DNA from 3 places in the Lysinibacillus sp. genome. Region 1 is predicted to be linked to each of the others. Evidence: riboswitches for the same ligand, from Rfam matches in the RefSeq annotation. Region 1 holds a riboswitch; each other region holds the start of a gene.
What was found. Region 1 has a riboswitch for S-adenosylmethionine ahead of RT445_RS00330 (MetQ/NlpA family ABC transporter substrate-binding protein). Riboswitches for the same ligand answer to the same signal wherever they lie in the genome.
Positions count from the first base shown of each region.

Region 1 (5,237 bases):
ATAATATTAGCTGTTAAAATATTCGGTTGCACATCGTACACCTTCGTGACTTCTGCTAGTAATGGCTTACCCGTACTATCACCAAGGAATGTTAAACGAATGACACTTCCAGAAACGTTTAACTGCTCAATGAGTGAAGGGGATAAATTACGCTGAGAAATTGTATTTAAAAACTTTCTAGTAGTAAGGTGCTTCGGTTTTGCAAAAAGCTCAATAGCAGTACCAAACTCCACGACCTTACCTGATTCGAGAACAGATACCTCATCACATATTTTCTGAATGACATTCATTTCATGTGTGATGAGTAGGATCGTAATGCCTAACTCGCGGTTAATTTTTAACAACAATTCAAGGATGGCCTCGGTCGTTTCAGGATCGAGTGCACTTGTTGCCTCGTCACTAAGTAAAATCTCTGGCTCTTGTGCTAAGGCACGTGCAATAGCAACTCGTTGCTTTTGCCCACCAGAAAGTTGATTAGGATAGCTATCCAGTTTCTCTGTTAATCCTACAATTTCGGCGTATTTTGCTACACGGTTTTTTACTTCCTTGTCGTTATAGCCTAGTAGTTTTAAAGGCACAGCAATATTGTTGTAAACTGTTGCAGTTTTTAATAGATTAAAATGTTGGAAAATCATTCCTATTTTTTGTCGTGTTTGACGTAATTCATTTAGCGAAAGGGCTGTAATGTCCACATTGTCTATCAGTACTTTTCCCGAAGTAGGACGTTCCAGTAAATTGACACATCGAATAAGTGTACTTTTACCAGCACCACTATAGCCGATAACCCCATGAATTTGTCCCTTTTTCACATGAAGATTGATTCCATCCACAGCTTTAATGATCCCTTTTTTCGTCTTAAATTCTTTCGATATATTTTGTAATTGAATCATACGATATTGCTCCTTTCTCGTCCTTCTAAAAGTGAGAATCTGCTCGTTTTCTCATGAGGAATACAGCAGATTCTTCTGCTAATAGAAGCATATTACCAGCTAGGAATCACAGAACCTTTGAATTCTTCTTCAATGAATTGACGTACTTCCTCAGATTGGTAAGCCTCAACAAACTTTTTAATGGTTGGGTCGTTTTCATTTTCAGCACGTACTACAATGTAATTCACGTATGGTGAGTCAGTAGATTCTAATAGAATAGAGTCTTCTTTAGGATTAATGCCGGCTTCTAGTGCGAAGTTTGTATTAATGGCTGCTACATCTACTTCACTAAGCTGTTTAGGAATTTGAGCCGCCTCTAGTTCAATGAACTGTAAATTCTTTTTATTTTCTTCAACGTCACGGATAGAGGCTGTTAAGTCTGCACCATCCTTTAGCTTAATATAGCCAGCTTCTTGTAAAACAAAGAGGGCACGGGCCCCATTTGTTGGGTCGTTCGGTAAGCCAAATGTGGCACCATCAGGAATATCATCAAATGATTTATATTTTTCAGAGTAAATACCCATTGGATTTAAAATAGTTTTGCCTACTGGTACTAAATCTGTATCGTGATCTTTATTAAATGTGTCCAAGAAAGGCTCATGTTGGTAGCTGTTTGCATCGAGATCGCCTTCAGCTAACGATGTATTTGGTAAAACATAATCAGAAAACGACTTTAGCTCAACTTCTAAGCCTTTTTCTTTTGCTACTTTAGCTGCTACTTCTGCAATTTGCTCGTGTGGGCCAGAAGTGACACCAACGACGATTTTATTTTCATCGATTGCCTCAGCTTGACCTTTACTATCTTCTTTAGAGCCACAACCGGCTAGAGCTGCTACTAATGTAAGACTTGCTAAACCTACTAAAAATTTATTTTTCTTTTTCATGAAAATGACCTCCAAAATGTTTTTATCGGTTTTTTGAAAATAAAAAAACTCTCTTACAAACTAAGAGAGGCTCATGAAAAAGATGTCCTCTCTTATCTATCAAACGAAATTCGTTTGCAGGATTTAGCACCTTCCTTTTAAAAAGGAGGTTGCCGAGCTTCATAGGGCCAGTCCCTCAGCTACTCTTGATAAGAGATTTATAATATTTTTTTGTAATTCCGATAGAACTAATATAATTTATGGGGTATAGTAAGTCAATAAATATTTTTAAAATTTTTTATATTATTATAATTTTTTGTTATGAAAGAGGGAGAACAATGTCTGTAAGAGTAAATTATGGAATTGGTTCATTTGGCAAGGTTATTAGTGCTCGTATTCTAATGGGAACAGACATCATGGAAGGAATTGAGGCGCTCTGTGAGGAGAATCATATAGAGTCTGCTACAATTGTAAGTTGTATTGGGAGCTTCCAAAAAAGTAGCTTTGTTTATTTAGTACCTGATGAAACATCGCACATTAAAGTCCGTTTTAGTGAAGTCATTGAAAAAGAGGGACCACTCGAATTTATTCAAGGATCTGGTGTTGTCTGTAAACGAGATGGAGGATATGAAACACATTTCCATGGTTCGATGAGTGATCAATGGGGTGTAGTATCAGGGGGACACTTTCTGAAAGGTAGAAATCCCGTTATTACAGCGGACATTGTACTGGCTGAGATTCAAGGCGTTCAGCATATTCGTAGATTGGATGAAGAAACAGGACATATACAATTTTATCCGCTAGAGCAAGGTTTAGAGCTACCAAGAAAAATCGAAAAATAGCATGCCCTGTAGAGAATGTATGCTACAGGACATAGTAGTATTAAGCGGTAAATAATTGTAATTGTTCAATTCTGTGAATGGCTTCACGTAAGCGTTCCTCGCTGACAAGTAAGCCAACACGTATATACCCTTCGCCATATTGACCGAAGCCATTGCCTGCGGCTACTGCAATATCAGCTTTTTCTAGCAATAAATCAGCAAATTGTTCACTAGTGTAGCCTACAGGTACAGGAAGCCAAGCAAAAAAGGAGCCCTTCGGAGCCGTAACTTGCCAGCCAATTCTTTGAGCTTCTTCAATTAATACATTTCGACGACGTTCATAAGTAGCCCTTAGTTCATCTGCACATTCTTGAGAGGCTGTTAGTGCCACTGCTGCTGCTTGCTGAATTGCAGGGAATTGACTACAAAACAAATGATCTTGAACGAGATTAATAGCCGCAATAATATCGGCGTTACCAACGGCGAAGCCTATACGCCAGCCAGCCATATTAAAGGTTTTCGATAGTGTATACATTTCAATACCAATGTCTTTTGCACCCTCTGCCTGTAGGAAGCTAATAGGTTTATTGCCATCAAATCCTATTGCCCCATAAGCAAAATCATGTGATACGATAATATTATGTTCCTTGGCAAAGCGAACAGTCTCTTCGAAAAATGCCAGTGTTGCTGTACCACCTGTAGGGTTATTCGGGTAATTTAAATAAAGTAGCTTGGCTTTTTCTTTCACTTCATTAGGTAATGCATGATAATCAGGTAAGAAATTATTTTCAGCAAAAAGTGGCATAACCTCAAAATTTACATCACCTAATACTACACCTGATAAGTAGTCTGGATAGCCTGGGTCCGGTAATAGCATGGTATCACCAGGGTTTAATACGGCTAGAGGTAGCTCAACAAGACCTATTTTTGTTCCGCCAAGAATTGCTACCTCCGTGTCGGGATTTATATCAACATTATATTCCCGTTTGTAAAAATTGGCAGCTGCCTGGCGTAATTCGGCGATACCACGAAACGGCGAATATTTGTGATTTTGAGGATTGTCTGCTGCTTCCTGTAAAGCTTGAATGATGTGAGGTGGCGTCGGTTGGTCGGGATTACCTTGCCCGAGATTGATGACATCACGTCCCTCCTCTAGGGCACTGTTTACTTTTTGGACGAGTGCCGCAAAAAATTGGGGAGGTAGTTGCTGTAGTTTTTTAGAGAATTCCATGCATGATCACCTTTTTCAGAATATAATAATTATTAATGAAGAATATGAAGCAAATAGTATTACTTTTTCTGTTAATTGTCTAGAGGAGGAATAGATATGAAAATAGGTTGTATTCAATTAAACGTTGGCTTTGGCAAAGTAGAAGAAAATTTTGCACGAGCAGAAAACAAGATTCGAGAAGCGGCAGAACAAGGTGCAGAAATCATTGTGCTACCTGAAATGTGGAATACAGGCTATGCACTAGAGAAATTGCCTGACTTAGCAGATGTCAATGGTGAGCGAACGAAAGCCTTTTTGGCACACTTAGCGAAGGAACTTGGTGTACATATTGTAGGTGGTTCCGTATCAATAAAAAAAGGCGATAAATTTTATAATACGATGTATACATTTGATTGCCATGGAGAGCTTGTAGGGGAATATAGTAAGGCCCATCTTTTCCGTTTAATGGACGAGCATCTTTATTTAGAAGCAGGGGATGAAATGAATCGTTTTGCTTTAGGAGATATTGAGGCTGCTGGTGTCATTTGCTATGATATTCGTTTCCCTGAATGGTTACGTGCCCACGCCTTACAAGGAGCAAAGGTATTATTTGTACCAGCACAGTGGCCGACACCAAGGATTGATCATTGGAAAACGCTACTACAGGCTCGTGCGATTGAGAACCAATGTTTTGTCATCGCAGTTAATCGTATTTCAAAAAAGGTAGAAAACTTTAATGGGCAATCTATGATTATTCAGCCTTGGGGTGAAGTACTTTGGATTGGTGCTGAAGATGAAGAAGTAGCGGTCATTGATGTAGACTTTTCTATTGTCGATGAAGTACGCGGAAGAATCCCAGTTTATGACGATCGTAGACCTGGACTATATCAGGATGTTGTTGTGAAAGGGTAGTGAAGAGGCACGCTCAAAAGGGAAGACAACCTGCTGAGCGTGCCTACTTTTTTAGACCTTATCCTCAATTAATGAATTTGCCAATAGCATAAACTCAAGTGTGATGCGGTTATGTCCTTTCATAAAATTTTTACCTAATAAACCTTCAAGCTTTTTTAATCGGTGATAGAGGGTTTGACGAACAATAAACAACTGATTGGCTGTTTGTTGTTTGGAGCCATTTGTTTGTAAATACACCTGTAATGTTTCGAGTAGCTTACTATTATATTTTTTATCGTACTCAATCACTGGCTGAAGATAGTCGTAAATTACTTCCTGTAAATTCACCTGCATTTGTAGCTTATAAATTAAATGATATAAATGCAGATCATCATAAAAAAAGGAGGAAGTTTGTACTTTACGGCAAATATATAAGGTTTCTATGGCTGTTTGATAGCTTTTCGGAATTTCCTCTACGTTACAAATGACTCTCCCAACGGCTACTTGAAAGCCTTGTGTCTGT
Region 1 covers NZ_DAMDAY010000001.1:73,242-78,478, forward strand. The annotation lists gene RT445_RS00325 (methionine ABC transporter ATP-binding protein) at 1-890, opposite strand, end outside; gene RT445_RS00330 (MetQ/NlpA family ABC transporter substrate-binding protein) at 983-1,813, opposite strand; SAM riboswitch class I at 1,903-2,008, opposite strand; gene RT445_RS00335 (PPC domain-containing DNA-binding protein) at 2,131-2,634, shown strand; gene RT445_RS00340 (pyridoxal phosphate-dependent aminotransferase) at 2,675-3,844, opposite strand; gene RT445_RS00345 (carbon-nitrogen family hydrolase) at 3,941-4,735, shown strand; gene RT445_RS00350 (PucR family transcriptional regulator) at 4,787-5,237, opposite strand, start outside.

Region 2 (5,237 bases), on a different contig from region 1:
GTAATACCGCCAGTTACGGATAATGTTTTTGTTGTTGGTCCCATAGCTCCAGCTACAAATCGCGGCCAATCCGATGTTGTAAATTTATCCACCGCTTGGCGAGCAATTTCAACTGCACGTTTATTAATCTCTTCCGCTTTTGCACCCAGATCGTATTCATTTAACACAAGAGGAGTTCCACCAAATGTATTCGTACAAATGATATCTGCGCCAGCCTCTAAATATTTAAGATGAATTTTCTCTATAACATCAGGTCTAGTAAGCACAAGATTTTCATTACACCCATCGAGCTCCTCTCCACCAAAATCATCTGCCGATAAGTTTTCATTTTGTAGCATTGTTCCCATTGCGCCATCAAGAATTAAAATACGTTTCTCTAATTGCTCTTCAATCAAGTGCTTAGCCATGTATACTTACTCCTTTTTTTTGTTCATCCAATTGCTCAATATATTTCATCAACTCTAGTGTCACATCATAGCGTAAAAAAGGTGTAATAAGGTAAATACCATTAAAATATTGCGCAGCCACCTCTACTAATTCCCTTGCAATGGCAATACCCTCAGCTGTTGCACGTTCTTTATCTTCACCACAAGCCTTCATTCTTGCTAAGGCATCTTCTGATAATTTGATGCCAGGCACCTCGTGGTGTAAAAACTCTGCACTTTTATAACTCGTAACGGGCATAATCCCAATATATATCGGTGCTTGTAGATGCTTTGTTGCCTCGTAAATTTCCACAATTTTTTCCTTCGTATACACGGGCTGTGAAATAAAATAATCTGCACCATGTTCGATTTTCTTTTCTAAACGTGCCACAGCACGGTCTAACACACGAACGTTTGGATTAAATGCAGCAGCCACTGAAAAATTTGCTTTTTTTCGAAGGGGTTTACCAGAGAAAGAGACCCCTTCATTTAACTGCTTAATTAATTGGATTAGCTCCATCGAGGATACATCATAAACGCTTGTCGCACCTGGGAAGTCCCCAACTTTTGTTGGATCACCCGTAACAGCTAAGACATCATGAATTCCTAAAGCATTTAATCCCATTAAATGTGATTGCAGACCGATTAAATTACGATCTCGACATGTAATATGTGTTAGAGGACGTACGCCATGTGTATTCTTCAACAATGCTCCCATTGCAATATTGCTAATACGAGGAGAGGCTAGAGAATTGTCTGCCATCATGACTACATCTGCGCCAGCATCATACAATTGTTTTGCTCCTACAAGGAATCCATCAATTTCTAAATGTCTAGGTGTATCCAGTTCTACAATGACAGATCGTTCACGTTTTACTTTTTCATGAAGAGGCTCATACTTAGGAGGCTCTGCTTCTCGAACGATCTCAATCTTTTCAGGTTTCGCATGCTTTTCATGAACGGGTGATAACTCCTCTAAATATTTTTTTGCTGCCGCTATATGCTTTGGTGTCGTACCACAGCAGCCCCCAATCAAGCGTACCCCTTGATCACGTAGTTCTACTGCTGCTCGACCAAAATAATCAGCCTCCGATTCATAAACGACACGCCCATCTTCTAAGTCAAGAAGTGAAGCGTTCGGATAAGCTGACATAAATGCCTTTTCAGGAAGTTCTACGCCTTCAAATGCTTGTATTGTATGATGTGGGCCTAGCCGGCAATTGACACCAACGATATCTGCACCAAGTGTTTCTAGCTCATGCAAAGCATTATTTAAAGACATTCCATTTTGTAAAACACCAGGCTCATGCATAGATACTTGTGCAATAAGTGGTAACATTGTTTTTGCACGTAACATTTTTAATGTTGCAGTTAATTCTTCAAAATCATAATAGGTTTCAAGTAAGAGGCCATCTGGATTTCCTGCAAGTAAAACACTTGCTTGTTCCTCTACAGTCGCTAATATTTCCTCTAGTGTTGCATCACTTTTTCGGATACCACGAATACCTCCTATTGTCCCTAAAACAAATTGACCTCCATCTGCAGCTGCTCGCTTAGCAATTGTAATAGCTGCTTCATTAAATTGTTGAACGCGTGATTCTAATCCATAGCGAGCTAATTTGATGGCATTTGCACCGTACGTATTCGTTTGAATGATGTCAGCACCAGCCGCAATATATTCTCTATGAATCTTTTCAATTAACTCTGGTCTCTGCACATTCATTTCCTCATGGCAATATTCCAATCCATAGCCATAAAGAACTGTGCCTATTGCACCATCCGCCGTCAATACATGCGTGTTTAACTTCTCAAGCAATCCCATAAAACTAGCCTCTCTTCCTATGTCTCTGTATAATAAAAAGCCTTCTTTCATAAAAAAGAAGGCTTTAACGATTCAGCATTGTTGTTCCTTCTCATCTTCGACTCAACGGTCTTCTGGATTTAGCACCTGACAATAAGTTGGTTGCTGAAGCTTCAATGGGCCAGTCCCTCTGCTTCTCTTGATAAGAATTAAGTATGAATTTTTTAAATAATTAAAAGAATCATATCGTTTACTGACGAATGAGTCAAGAGTATTTCACGTAACAAAGTAATTTTTAACTTAAAATCTTAGAAACTGGATAGTTCCTCTGCAAGCTCCTCACCAATTTTTTTCCCATTTTGAATGCAAGCTCCGATACCTACACCAAAATATGAACAGCCTGCTATAGCTAAATTTGGATAGTTTTTGTTCAGTTCCTGAAGCAACCCTTGTAACGCTTCTCTGTGAGCTAAGTCGTATTTAGGCATTTGATCAATCCATTTTGTTACATTTACTACGGTTGGATCCTCTTCTATTCCCAAGCTCTTTCGAACATCCTCTAAAGCAACGGTTACCAATTCTTCATCAGTCATGGTACGTAGTTGTTCATACGCTGGGTTAATACTCTTATAGAAGAGTCGTACAAGTAATTTATTGTCTCTCGATGTATGCTTCCATTTACGACTTGTCCAAGTTGCTGCATTACAAGTAACGTTAGAATTATGAGAGACAATATAGCCCGTTCCATCTGCTGGCAATTTCGCGTCTGGTACATCGAAGCCTAAGTATATGGTAATGGCTGACGCAGTAGTAAATTGATTAAAATAACGGTTTAATGATTCATCCTTCATGAGGCTTTGAACAGCTTCATTCGGTAGTGCAAGCACAACATAATCTGCTCCGATATTTTCACCATTTGCTAATGAAATTGTATAGCGGTCTTCCTGTTTTTGAACATGTAAAGTAGCGACACCCTTGATAATTTCAACATTGGTTAATGTTTGCTCAAGTCGATCGATTAAAGAAGTTAAACCATTTTTAAATGATATAAATTTTTTATTGGCAGCTTTAACAAATTGCTCACGGTTCGCATCAAAACCTTTAATGATACTTCCATAATCATTCTTATAATCAATTAAATACGGTAAAGTAGAAGCAATTGAAAGCTGATGTAAATCACCTGAATACACACCTGCTAGAACTGGTGCAATTTGGTTTTTTACTAGTTCCTCTCCTAAATAGTAGGTTAAGAACTCGCCAATTGAACTTTCCTTTGTAAAGCCTTTGTTTGGTAATGTCAAATCCTTTAATGCTTCCTGCTTTCCTTGCTCTGATATTAATGTGCTTTCCTCTAAGGATGCCAAGCTCATTGGAATACCAAATGTAGAATCAGCTGGAATAGCATGTAGTTCATTATTTGTGTAAATATAAGAAATGCCGGTTTCGTTATAAACTAGATTATCTTCAAAATCAAGCTCCTGCACTAGCTCCATAACACCTTTATGGCGAGCGACAATAGAATCAGCACCTGTTTCCATAATAAATCCTTCTTCATATGCCGAATGTAACTTACCACCTAGATATGTATTTTTCTCTACAAGTACTAGACGAACATCTAGATTATTCTCCTTCACTTGACGTTGTAAGTAATGCATTGTGCATAATCCTGTAATTCCGCCACCTAATACAACAACTGTTTTCATATAAACCGCCCCTATTATTAGTTCTTTCTACAGTATAAACCTATTTTCATTGAAAATTGCATTCAACCCTTTACAAATTTAGCAAAAATAGAACTATCCCTTTAGGAGATAGCTCTAGCCAACATATATATTAATAGGTACTATAGTGTTAATTACGCCTAATACATTGTAGTAAATACTAACCGTCTATACTTTTAAATTTTGCGCAAAGGTCGCTAATTTTTCTGCCGAATTCGTTACTTCTGTAAATGATGTCCCTAACTCACCTAATATACCTACGATTGCTTATATTTTTGTTGCCATGCAATCATTTTGTTCTTTTGCTTCAGTCATGGCATCTAGTATACTCGTAAACTGGCCTTCTGTTTGCAACATATTTTCCTCACCAGACGCTACTTCTCCTTGAATATTCGTCAAAGAATACTCTAATTTCTCAGTCCGTTCGCTTGTTTTTTTCAATAACAAAGCAACCGCTGTTACAGATTCTTTTGTTTGAATAGATAACTTTCGAACTTCGTCTGCTACTACACTAAATCCTTTTCCAGCCTCTCCAGCTCGAGCCGCTTCAATAGCTGCATTCAAAGCTAACAGATTAGTTTGATTCGCAATAGTAGTAACAACACTCATGATTGTCTCCATTTCTCTAGACATACCTGATAATTGTTCTATATTTTCTTCAATATCATGAAGTGAATGAATAATATTATGCATATTTTGTGATTGATTTTTTAAACGTTCCCGTCCTGCAAGTGCTTCATTTTCAGCTAAAGTCGATACATCAAGCGATTTTTTGGCCAATTTTTTAATCTCATCAGACTGCTTGCTGAGACAGCAAAAAGAATGATTGGTTTCCTGAGATATTGTGGCAAGCTCTTCAGAAGAACGTACAATTTGTTGTTCAATTGCGACTCTCTCATGCTCCATGCTTTCTTTCATTTCTTCAACAGTATTTTCAAAAGCTTCTAAGACGAGCTGTTGCTCAAAGTTACAAATTTTCGATATAGCTCTTATTGTATTGAACTGATCATAAGGATACTCTATATTTTTTTCAACTAAATCAATAAATGAAATAGATAAATCTTGGAATGCGCAAATATACCATTGTGTTCTTAGTCCAATGTGGACATGTACCTTCGCAATTTTTACACGCCTTAGATAGAACTCCTCATCAATTATTCCATTAAACATTTCGATAATATGCTTCCGTAACGTTACTTTAAGCTTTTCTACAGAACTATGTTGACTAATAATATCTACCAAATGATGCTCTGTTCCTATCATGTTATAAAAGCGGTTTACGATGTGATC
Region 2 covers NZ_DAMDAY010000011.1:15,509-20,745, forward strand. The annotation lists gene metH (methionine synthase) at 1-407, opposite strand, end outside; gene RT445_RS04625 (bifunctional homocysteine S-methyltransferase/methylenetetrahydrofolate reductase) at 400-2,247, opposite strand; SAM riboswitch class I at 2,336-2,435, opposite strand; gene RT445_RS04630 (protoporphyrinogen oxidase) at 2,535-3,929, opposite strand; gene RT445_RS04635 (protoglobin domain-containing protein) at 4,215-5,237, opposite strand, start outside.
Region 2: another riboswitch for S-adenosylmethionine. It lies ahead of RT445_RS04625 (bifunctional homocysteine S-methyltransferase/methylenetetrahydrofolate reductase); the one in region 1 lies ahead of RT445_RS00330 (MetQ/NlpA family ABC transporter substrate-binding protein).

Region 3 (5,237 bases), on a different contig from region 1:
CCAAGTCCCTCTCGGTAAAAGGTAAGTGACTCCACCATATTTTTAACGCCTAATGTGATTAAGTTTAAACGATTCATTTTCCAATCCCCTTTTTAAAGTAGTATTACTATTTAAATTCTCTATCCAACAAATTTTTCCTTTTAATTCGTGAAGAAAGTCATTTGGTTGCATCAGCACAGAGATAATCATAATCTATTCATTTTTTTGGATTTCACTATGGATTACCCTTCATTTCTTTATATCCTCCTGATTTCACCTGTAATTTTAAATTGCAAAAAGTACTATTAAAAAACTTTTATCTCTCTAACCATTGGCATCACACAAAAGTTACCTCGACGTTTCTATGAAACAAAAATGTACGTACTTTTTTTTCTTCTTGTGGGGCATCATAATGAAAAAGCAATCAAGCAAACACACAATTGGAGGAATAATAATGATTACTCATTTACAAGATACAATCACATTAAATAACGGCCTACAAATGCCTGGTATGGGTTTAGGCGTTTTTCAAGTAGAAAATGACGCTACTGCAGAAATGGTTAAAAATGCGATCGAGGTTGGCTATCGAAGCATCGATACTGCTGCTATTTATGGAAATGAAGCAGGTGTAGGAGAAGGTATTAAACAAGCTCTAGCATCAACTGGCTTACGTCGTGAAGATTTATTTATTACATCAAAAGTATGGAACGATGGCTTAAGCTATGATGAAACAATTGCAGCATATGAAGAGAGCCTAAAAAAATTAGGATTAGATTATTTAGATCTTTATTTAATTCATTGGCCTGGTAAAGATAAATATGCTGAATCGTGGAAAGCACTTGAAGACCTATATGAACAAGGCAAGATCAAAGCAATCGGTGTATGTAACTTTACTGTGGCACACTTGGAAAACTTATTATCATTTGCTCGTATTAAACCTGTTTTGAACCAAGTGGAATTCCACCCACGCTTACAACAAGTGGAGCTTCGTTCATTCTGTGACAAGCACCAAATTCAACTTGAAGCATGGGCACCTTTAATGCAAGGTGGTCTTCTTGAAGATGAAACGATTTCAAAAATTGCAACAAAATACGGAAAATCAAATGCTCAAGTTATTTTACGCTGGGATGTACAAAATGGAGTGATTACAATTCCAAAATCAGTACGTAGAGAGCGTATGATGCAAAACGCTGATATCTTTGACTTTACTTTAACAGACGAAGAAATGGCATTAATCAATGAGATGAATCGTGAACAACGTGTTGGTCCAAATCCAGATGAATTTGACTTTGCTCTATAAGCATTAAAAAGAGGAAAGAGACTGTCTTGTATGTGACAGTCTCTTTCTCCCTCATTATGATGTTTGCTGCATAGCGATATCTTCATCGCGTTGTTTTAACAGAACATCTTCACCTTTATCCTTTAGTAATTCAACATGCTTTTCGCCCCAAGTGCAAAGCATATTCAAAATAGGCTCCATCCCTTGTCCATAGGAAGTCAATGAATATTCCACTTTAGGCGGTACTTGATTGAAGACCTTGCGATGGATTAAACCAGCTTGCTCTAACTCTCTTAATTGACTTGTAAGCATTTTTTGGGAAATGCCTGGAATCAATCGTCGAAATTCATTTGTTCGAATTTCACCATGGTGGTTCAAATGGCAAAGAATGACCGGTTTCCATTTACCACCAATAACTTCAAGCGTAGCTTCAACACCTATATTATAAATTTTTTGCATTGTAAACCCCCGTAATATTCAAAAGTAACTAAAAGTACTCTACACAACTTTTAGGCATGCATGAATATTACTACACATACTAAAAAAAATCAAAGGAGATATTAGTAAAATGTCACAATCAAAAAAGCCAAATGCAAAATTGACATTGCTAGCACTTGCAATCAGTGCATTTGGTATAGGGTCCACTGAATTTATCAGTGTTGGACTTTTACCATTAATTACAGATGATTTTGGTATATCTTTAAGCACTGCCGGTTTAACCGTTTCTATATACGCACTAGGTGTCACTGTTGGTGCTCCATTATTAACAGCCTTAACATCTCGTCTTAGTCGAAAAACAGTTTTATTGCTTGTTATGACCATTTTTATAGCGGGGAATTTAACTGCAGCTATCGCACCAATTTTTTCTATACTGATAATAGGTCGTATTATTTCAGCATTAGCTCATGGTGTGTTTATGTCGATCGCCTCTGTTATAGCAGCTGATGTAGTTGAACCAAATAAACGAGCAAGCGCGATTGCCTTTATGTTTACAGGCTTAACGCTAGCTACTGTGACCGGTGTTCCACTTGGTACATTTATTGGACAAGTAACAGACTGGCGTATGTCGTTCATTTTTATCGTCATTATAGGCATTATCGGTTTAATTAGTAATGCTTTACTAGTACCTAACCAATTATCAAAAGGTAATCCTATTTCTTTACGTGATATTGGCAAAGTATTAGGCAATATTCGCATGTTATTAATCCTTTTCATTACAGCTATTGGATATGGTGGGGCCTTTGTAGTCTATACGTATGTTTCACCTATTTTAGAGCAATATATGGGCTATTCCCCACATGCAGTAGTAATTATATTAGTTGTCTATGGTATTTGCGTTGCTATTGGTAATACATTAGGAGGCCATTTTGCTAACCAAAATCCGCTACGTTCCATCTTTATAATTTTTGTTGGACTTGCCTTAGCGTTACTTGGTATTGGCTTCACTCTTGAATCACCGATTATCGGTTTAGTCATGGTACTGACAATGGGATTATTTATGTTCATGAATGTCCCAGGATTACAGTTATATGCTGTTCTACTGTCTGAAAAATATGTGCCGTCAGCTATTTCTATGGCTTCAGCATTAAACATTTCTGCTTTTAACATTGGTATATTTTTAGGATCCTATATTGGAGGTTTTATTATTCGCCATCAATCATTAGCACATACGCCTCTTTATGGATTCCTAATGGTTATGCTAGCAGCGATTGTTACATTATTATGGTTGCTTTTCGATAATAAAAAACAATAATATTGTTAGTCCGTTTATCTAGCATTTACTTGATATTTTGGTAATTTAACATCGGTATATATACAATATTGATAAAAAGGAAGCTCCCTGTGGCTTCCTTTTTGTGTTATAAGTAAGACAAGAATGGAGTTACACCTAAATTCGCTTGAATACATAAGATAAGATATCAGCTATAGGATAGGAGGAATTCCATTGTATTACAATCCTTATCCGTATTTCGTTCATCCCTATCATTACTCAGCGCCACCAATTGCCAACCACCTTGCTGTAAGATCCTTTCCCCAACATCTTGCAATGCCGACCAACAATCCCTTTCCACCTGTTGATACACATAAATTAAAATCATCGGTTACACGGATAAAGGCAATTATGCAGCAAGCCCAATTACTGACGGATAAAATTGAAAGCTCCCAGCAATTTGCCCATGATTTAATGAATGCAGCACAACTTTCAAATAAAGCAGAAGTGGAGAAATTAATTTCATCCACAGGTATTACGATGAAATTCGAAACGAACTATACACCTGATAGTTTTAGAATACGTCTAATTGATAATGGCTGTTGTGGTGTCATATTGAATTTAAATTGGTGAAAAAAACCCTAACCTTGTATCCCTATTGAACTTGTAAACTATAGAAAACTATGATAAAGTGTTTGTATTATTATTTCTGAAAATTCTTATATTTTTCTTATCAAGAGAGACGGAGGGATTGGCCCGATGAAGTCTCAGCAACCAGCTCAACAGTATGGTGCTAATTCCAATTGGCCTAATTCCAAAGCCTTGAAGATGAGAAGATGAACTACCGTTGTTTATTCAGGAGTCCTCTTCTATAGGGGGCTCTTTTTTTACTACTATTTTAAGAAAGCAGGGAAAACGATGCCTAATGAATTATTACAATCATTACAATTATTAAAATCTAAACAATGGGTCGATTTAACACATACATTCGGCCCTAACTCACCCCATTTTTTCATGTTCGAAGATGCAAAATTTGAAACATTATTCTCTCACGATGATGGGTTCTTTGCACAACAGTTCACTTTCCCTGGTCAATATGGTACGCATATCGACCCACCCATTCATTTTGTGCGAGACACACGGTACCTTGAAGAGCTCGATTTAAAAGAGCTTGTTCTTCCCCTTGTTGTCATTGATAAGTCCGAAGAAGCTGCTAGCAATCATGATTTTTCTTTAAGTGTTCAAGATATACTTGAGTTTGAAGCACAGCACGGAAAAATTGAGGCAGGTACCTTTGTAGCGCTACGTACCGATTGGAGTAAACGTTGGCCAGATAAGGAAGCATTCAGCAATAAAGATGCGGAAGGGTATAACCATATTCCAGGTTGGGGCTTAGAGGCTTTACAATTTTTACTGACGGAACGTAAAGTTAGTGCGATTGGTCACGAAACATTCGATACTGATTCAGCAGCTGATTTTCGTAAAAATGGCAAACTAGATGGTGAATACTTTGTGCTCGAACAAGACACTTATCAAATTGAGTTAATGACTAATTTAGACAAGCTACCTGCAACAGGTGCAATTATTTTTAATATTGTACCTAAACCAGAAAAAGCATCTGGATTCCCTGTTCGCTCCTTTGCTATTTTGCCATAACTTAAAAGTCGGTATAGAGATACCGACTTTTATTTTTGTACATTTCTTTTTTTGAATATAAAGTAAACGACGAACATTAATAGAACAAATAATAGGATGAGATACATACTATAATGGGATAAGTAGTAACCAACAAACCGCCATTTCTCTCCAAGCATTTTCCCTAACGTTATAAATGTGAATGTCCAGATAAATGCTCCTGTATAGGCAAAGAACGCAAACTTTTTATATGGATAATTATTAATAGCCGCAATATACGCTGTTATGTGGCGGACACCAGGGATAAAATAGCCTATTAACAATAAGATAGGTCCAATTTTGGCAAACATTTTTTTCGTAAAATCAATTTTTTGTTCAGTTATATGAATTTTTGGCCCATACTTTTGTAGTAATGGTAAGCCAAATCGATAACCAATATAGTAGCTTAAAGTAATACCTCCAACTGCGCCAATCATGGCACTTACTAATGCAGGGATATGTTCAAGGCTTTCCCGATAAACACTATAACCTACATATGTTAAGAAAACCTCATCAGGAAGTGGCAATCCAACTATACCTCCAATTAGGATTACGATAATGCCAAAATACCCGTAATGTTCAATTAGAGATTGC
Region 3 covers NZ_DAMDAY010000008.1:31,049-36,285, reverse strand. The annotation lists gene RT445_RS03675 (VOC family protein) at 1-77, opposite strand, end outside; gene RT445_RS03670 (aldo/keto reductase) at 434-1,279, shown strand; gene RT445_RS03665 (winged helix-turn-helix transcriptional regulator) at 1,334-1,717, opposite strand; gene RT445_RS03660 (MFS transporter) at 1,827-3,011, shown strand; gene RT445_RS03655 (YuzC family spore coat inner layer protein) at 3,204-3,602, shown strand; SAM riboswitch class I at 3,697-3,804, shown strand; gene RT445_RS03650 (cyclase family protein) at 3,888-4,625, shown strand; gene RT445_RS03645 (DedA family protein) at 4,655-5,237, opposite strand, start outside.
Region 3: another riboswitch for S-adenosylmethionine. It lies ahead of RT445_RS03650 (cyclase family protein); the one in region 1 lies ahead of RT445_RS00330 (MetQ/NlpA family ABC transporter substrate-binding protein).